DNA from 3 places in the Hoylesella shahii genome. Region 2 is predicted to be linked to each of the others. Evidence: riboswitches for the same ligand, from Rfam matches in the RefSeq annotation. Region 2 holds a riboswitch; each other region holds the start of a gene.

Region 1 (2,270 bases), on a different contig from region 2:
CGTAGTTTTCTAGTAGGTTAGGGGTGATGCGCATCACATCGTTTCGGTGTCCCGAACGAAAGTTAACATCGTAGTAAATAATGGCTCCTCTGCTGTGTGCGAACTCTAAAAACGACACCACCTGTGGCCTTGTGGCCGCGCTAACGGCGTAGAACGAACCAAAGATAACAATATCATCGGGCTGAACATCGGGGTAAGTAAAGTCGGGCGAGTGTTGTTTGTTATCGTGATAAAACAGATAATCGGCATCGTTTTGTTCGTTTAAGAAAGCCAACGAAATAGGCGTTTGCCCCTCGGCATACTTCGTTACGTAGTCGGCATGCACGCCATTGTCTTTCAGAAAGCTGATAACGTTAGCTCCAACGCGGTCGTTGCCTACAGCAGAGATAAAAGTGGCGTCGGCTCCAACGCGTCCTAGCGACACAATGGTGTTGAAAACCGACCCTCCGGGCAATGCTCCCATGGGCTGTTCGTGCTTAAAAACGATGTCTAAAACTGTTTCGCCTACTCCAATTACTTTGCGCATACAATGGTTGATGAATGATTGTTGTTTGTTAAAGCCGCTATCGAGCCTTCTTTGCTAGGGCTTAAGCCACATGTTTGCCTTTCGCCAAGCCTACCCCGCAAGCAACATTAGGGGGTGTAAAGGGCAAATAAGGCAAGGCCATGCTTAGCCAATAGCAGGGCTAACGAATGTTTTTTGCGCGCTGCCACATAGCAACGATGCGCGCTGCTTCACTGTTTTGCCCCAAACCACTCGATAATGTTCCTGCTTCTGTTATTAATTTGCAAATATCCGAAAATTAAATCAGATAGCAAAACAATTGATTGAGTTTTTGTTATGCCACTAACCGTGGGGCGAAAAAAATAGGCAACTAATATTCAAGGCCATGTTTAACCCGTATATTTTTCGTAACTTTGCAGCAGCAATTGGTACGCCATGCACGGCGTTTAATAGGGAAACGGGCGAAAATCCCGTACAGTCCGGCTGCTGTGAATTGCCCTTGGAGGCGTAAACACCTGTCACTGAACATGCGTTTGGGAAGACGTTTACCGCCCGGCAATAAGTCAGAATACCTGCCTTTGCTTGCGTTTACACGGTCTCCAGGGTTAGACCTTACGCCCAACGCACGCTCCTAGCAGCGTGCAAGGTTTCTTTTTATTTCCCCTACACGTTGTGCACAGCCCTCAAAGTGCCTTTTAAGGCATTGGTGTTTGGGCAAAGCACCCTACACTAAAGCATCAATCAAAATCATCAACACAATAAAAACATGAAGCAACATCAACTCAATGTGCTTCTGTGTGCACTCATCTTATTCGCTATTTCGCCACTAATGGCCTTAGCAAATAATGAAGATGTGCTCATGGAACTTACGCCTAAGCGCGTGGAAGTGGGCGAAACACCCATCAACTTTTACGACGATGGTGGGCCCAATGGCCAAACTTCGCCCGAATTTAAGGAGGGTAAAACCAGTAGTATTACGTTTGTTCCCACCATTACGGGTAAGAAAGTGCAAATAGATTTTAGTAAGGTAGACATCTTCGAAGGTAGCCAATACAAACAGTTTATCGAGGTTTACGATGGCACAGAGGTGCGCGCCGACCGCCTTTTGGCTACTGTTCGTAAGGGCACAACGCCCCTTTTGAAAGCCACCAACGCCGAAGGCGCACTCACCGTGGTGTTTGGTAGCACCACGGCTTTACGCTCTAATGGTTTTCAAGCCGTGGTTAGTCTCTTCGTTCCACAAGCAATGCGGTTCGGCGAAGTGGTTACTTCGTCTATGCAAGACCACACGCTAGCGGCTGGCGACTCGCTTCAACCGCTGCTTGCGTTTAGCATTCGCACCACCGAGACCGAGCCTGCGCTTGCACTTCACGCATTAACGGTGAACAATAGCGGACCCATCACGGGTTTAAGACTCTATCAAAGCGCTTCAGAAAACGACCTTTCCACCGCCCATTGCATTGCCAAAGCCAAGGTTAGCAGCCAACAAACGGTGCTCAACGTGACCAATAAACCTGCACTTCGCATGGGCAACAACTTTTATTTCATTGCTTGCGACGTGAGCGAAGAGGCCGAAAACGGCAACACGGTTAGTGTTTCGCTCACCCAGGTGGCCCTTTCTGATGCCCAACATGCCCTTAATGCCACGCTGCTAACGGGCGACCGACTGGTGGAAAACATCGTTTACGCCACCGAAGGCACACAGATAAAGCGCGTTAATGGCGAACTTACGCTTAAATCAAAAAGCAATACGTATAACGATAAC
Region 2 (2,270 bases):
AAGAATATTTTGACCATAAAAAGCGTGTTTTAAACCACTTTTTAAGCTTTTCCGATGCTATTTGCTGCAAATTATCTTGCGTTTAGCAGCAAAACACCTTGCGTTTTGCTGCTAAATACCTTGCGTTTTGCTGCAAATAGCACTGCGTTTTGCTGCAGATTGCACTGCGTTTTGCAGCAGATTGCACTGCGTTTTGCAGCAAAACGCTATTCAACTTGAAGCAATCTGTCTCATATTTTGTGATGTTGCGAATACAAATATAGCGCAATTTTCTTCTAAAAAAAGTGCTAAAACCATAGTGTTTTATCAAAACCACCGTGCTTTACCTCCAAAAACAGCTGCACATTTTTTTCTTATTTGTGCAGTTATTGGGGTTTTTAAGCCTGTTTTTCTTCTAGAACGCGTTGTTATTTAAAGCCACATTGTAAAATATTATTACCATCTTTAACATATTGTTTATTGCAGTTAAAGGGAGGGATGAATAATTAAGACTCCCCAATACCTTTCTTTTGCAATGATTAAAAAATAAAACTATATCGGCATTATTAAAACAAATGCAGAGCCAATTCTATAACCAAAGTAATGAGTTATCAAGTTGATCAGCATTTATCCCTACGTTGTTTTTTTAGTACCTTACACTATCAACAATAAGTACCCTATTTGCCACTAGTTTCCACTTTAATCCTCGACAATCAAAACTAATTACATACTCCCAACCTACGGTTCGAACTTAAATAAAGATAATTATAACAGCCAAACTATCCATTTTCCATATATTATCATTAACTTTGCAAAGTAAGGCAATAGGTTCGCTTATAGGCGATTAATAGGGAATCGGGTGAAAATCCCGAACAGTCCCGCTGCTGTGAGTAACCTTTTTACAGGCACAAAAAATAAGCCACTGAACCCAATAAGGAACATTCGGGAAGGCGTTTGTGGCTGGGCTACAAAGTCAGAAGACCTGCCATTGCCTATTATCTTTATTTTAACCTCGAGGAAAGGTTATAAGATAAGCCGTAAAATATGCAGAGAGTACATATCTTTGGGCTTTGTGTAGCACTCGTTGTGGCTACATCTAGCCACGCACAAAATAAAAAACAGCAGTTGGAACTAGACTCGGTGCAGCATGTGCGCGAGGTTATTGTTGTGTCTAAAAACACCTATCGAGAAGTAATCCCTTCGCAAAAACTAGACGGAAAAGTGCTCGAAAAACTTAATGCGCATAGTGTGGCCGACGCATTGCGATATTTTTCGGGATTACAAATTAAGGATTATGGGGGCGTTGGCGGACTAAAAACGGTTAATATCCGTAGTATGGGCACCAACCATCTTGGTGTTTTTTATGATGGAATTGAACTTGGTAATGCCCAAAACGGACAAATAGACCTGGGCCAACTGTCATTAGACAATGTAGAAGAGATTACTTTATATAATGGTCAGAAAAGTGCCATCTTCCAACCTGCAAGCGAATTTGGAAATGCTGGCTCTGTTTATATTCGCACACGCACACCACGGTTCAGTGTTAATAAGTCTTTTAACCTAAAAGTTAAGGCTGGAAATGCCTCTAGCGATACTTATCGTTTATCGGGGTTGTGGGAAAACAAACTCACTCAATCTGTTAATGCCTCACTAAGTTTGGGCTATCTCAGTTCAAGCGGTAAGTATAAGTTTCGTTATCTGCGCCATAATCAAGACCGCTCCGTGGCCTACGACACCACTGCTGTACGCCAAAATGGCGACATCTGGGCATTAAGAGCTGAAGCAAACCTCCATGGTGTAATAGATCATGGCATGTGGAACTGGAAGGTTTACACCTATAACTCGCAGCGCGGAATACCAGGCGCAATTGTTAATAACGTGTGGCGACGAGGAGAAAGACAATCAGACCATAACCACTTTTCGCAATTGCGCTTTCAAAAAAGTTTCTCGGATGCCTTTTCTACGCAATGGTTGACTAAATATGCTTACTATCGCACCCATTATGTAAACAACGACCCAACCCAACTACCCGTTGATAACACTTATAAACAGCAAGAGTTTTATCTTTCTACGGCCAACGTATTGGGATTAATGCCAAACTGGTCGATTAGTTTGAGCTACGATTTCAAGTGGAACAAACTCGATTCAGATGCTCGCTTATTTGTTTTTCCTCACCGCTTCAGCAATTTCTTATCGTGTGCCACAGCTTTCGACTATCAACGCCTTAAGTTGCAAGCTTCTGTTTTGGCCACTTTTGTTAAAGACCACACAAAAACATTGATCGATGGCAA
Region 3 (2,270 bases), on a different contig from region 2:
TACGGCAGGGAAAATGTCGTGCGCCTTCATTCTATCGTCGCCATTGTTGGTGCGAAGTTGTAGAAATTCGGGTAAGTCTTTGTGCCAAACGTCTAAGTAAACGGCCACAGCGCCTTGGCGAACACCTAGTTGGTCTACAGCCACAGCAGTGTCGTTAACCAGCTTCATCCATCTAACCACACCGCCAGCAGCACCTTTAAATCCGCGTATGCGACCACCAGCTGCTCTCACTTTACCAAAGTAAAGTCCCATGCCACCGCCGAACTTGCTTACTTGTGCAAAGTTGTCGATGCTGCGGTATATGCCTTCAAGACTATCGGGCACTGTGTCTATGAAGCAGCTTGAGAGCTGATGGAAAGGCTTACGCGCATTGGCAAGGGTGGGCGTAGCCATGGTCACTTCCAGTCGGCTCAGCATATCGTAGAACTTTTTCACCCAATGCAGACGGTTTTCGCCCTCGTTCATCGCCAGGTGTAAGGCAATGCCGAGGAACATTTCCTGAACACTCTCAACAGGTTTATGAGTAAACGACCTGATAACATAACGCTTGATAAGGAGGTCGAGCCCCGAATAGTTGAGCAGTTTGTTGCGTTCTTCGTCGATAAACGAAGCAGCTTCTTGTAGTTCGCTGTCGCTATAAGCCTCGGCAATATATGTTCCGTAAAGGTTTTGACTGGCTAGATGGCGCACCTTTTGCGCAAAATTTTGCAGGTCTTCCACCTGTTCGAAAGCCTGCAAGTCGCGTTGTAGGCGATAGCAAAGCAGGCGTGCAGCAATAAATTCCCAGTCGGGAGTCTCGGCCGATGTAAGTTCCACGGCAGCTTTTATTAGTGCCGAGAGTTTGTCGCGACCATTCATGTCGGCCTTAACAAAGCCCATAAACTTCTCTGTAAGTGCCGAAATGGGGTATAGTTCGGGCGAGAAATCCGACGCGATGCCTTTCAAAGCAGGCGCAATTTCGGGTTGTTGTAGGGTGTTTGCAATCTTGTTGAGCGCTTTACGTTGTTCGGTTCTCTGCCAACGAAACAAGATGTAGCTTTTAGCCTCGGCGTAAAAGCCTCTTTGCATCAGGCTTTTTTCCACCTCGTCTTGAATACATTCAACGTTTTGTTTGGCGGGATTGGTGATAATAATTTGCTCAACAGCGATGGCCACATCGTTAATTTCGTCGTCAACGATGGCTCGCCCAGTGCTTATAAAACTTTTTTTGATGGCCGTGGCAATCTTTTCCCTATCGAAAGGGGCCGTTGAGCCATTTCTCTTGGTTATGTCCATGAGGTGATTTAGACTTGCTTTTGATTTAAAAAAACTTTTCGTGGCGTTCCCTAATCCCACGAGTGAAACGGCACTTTTAAGAATGGGCAGGTCTTCTGACTTTGTTCTAATTCTCTTCGCCTTCCCGATTCGGTGCGCATACCTGGCGCTGTTGTTCCGAAACAGTGGCACACGTTGTGGCGCGTATTTAAAAAAAACTGCATTGTGCAGCACGTTTAGTTGCTTGTTAGCGCCCGTCTTTGGAAGAAAACCATAAAAAACTTACAGCTGCGGGACAGTCGAGGAATTGCACCCCGTTCCCTTTTAATTGCCTAGCGCGTGGCTATGGCAAACCAATTCTGCTACAAAGGTAAGCATTTTGCTGCAAAGGGCGAAACATTTATGTGCCGTTATGAGGGTGATAAATGAGTTTTGGTTGGGGTTAAGGCTTTTCGGAAATTAATGTTTACCTTTGTATCAAACAAACATAATAAAGTATTTTGATTAATGATGGAAATAGGAAGTAAAGCCCCCGAGGTGTTGGGGCACGACGAAAATGGTAATGAAGTGCGCCTAAGTCAATTTAAAGGCAAAAAACTAGTGTTGTATTTCTACCCCAAGGACCTCACTTCGGGCTGCACAACACAAGCTTGCAACCTCAGAGATAACTACGAAGAGCTGAAGAAACAAGGCTACGAAGTGGTGGGTGTGAGCATAAACGACGAGAAATCGCATAAAAAGTTTATCGAGAAAAACAATTTGCCTTTCCCCCTTATTGCCGATGTAGACCAGACCTTGGTGCAACAATTTGGTGTTTGGGGCGAGAAAAGCATGTACGGACGCAAGTATTTTGGCACCTTCCGCACCACGTTTATTATCAACGAAGAGGGTGTTATTACGCGCATTATGCAGCCCAAAGAAATTAAAGTGAAGGAACACGCACAGCAGATATTGGGTGAGTGAGACCTGTAAATGCGCACATGCTTTCACCAACTTATGCTCCACCTTATCATAGG

Evidence for each region. A riboswitch is a leader RNA that binds a small molecule or an ion and turns the genes downstream of it on or off. The one in region 2 is predicted to bind cobalamin.
Region 1: linked by a shared signal. The riboswitch ahead of QME03_RS09535 (right-handed parallel beta-helix repeat-containing protein) and the one ahead of QME03_RS00510 (TonB-dependent receptor plug domain-containing protein) in region 2 are both predicted to bind cobalamin.
Region 3: linked by a shared signal. The riboswitch ahead of QME03_RS05990 (ribonucleoside-diphosphate reductase subunit alpha) and the one ahead of QME03_RS00510 (TonB-dependent receptor plug domain-containing protein) in region 2 are both predicted to bind cobalamin.

The regions. Positions count from the first base shown of each region.
Region 1 is NZ_CALKQY010000064.1:18,677-20,946, forward strand. It holds gene QME03_RS09530 (PfkB family carbohydrate kinase) at 1-526, opposite strand, end outside; cobalamin riboswitch at 915-1,099, shown strand; gene QME03_RS09535 (right-handed parallel beta-helix repeat-containing protein) at 1,272-2,270, shown strand, end outside.
Region 2 is NZ_CALKQY010000003.1:18,832-21,101, reverse strand. It holds gene QME03_RS00515 (hypothetical protein) at 128-415, shown strand; cobalamin riboswitch at 788-983, shown strand; gene QME03_RS00510 (TonB-dependent receptor plug domain-containing protein) at 1,024-2,270, shown strand, end outside.
Region 3 is NZ_CALKQY010000041.1:19,906-22,175, forward strand. It holds gene QME03_RS05990 (ribonucleoside-diphosphate reductase subunit alpha) at 1-1,275, opposite strand, end outside; cobalamin riboswitch at 1,344-1,627, opposite strand; gene bcp (thioredoxin-dependent thiol peroxidase) at 1,765-2,217, shown strand; gene QME03_RS06000 (TonB-dependent receptor) at 2,241-2,270, opposite strand, start outside.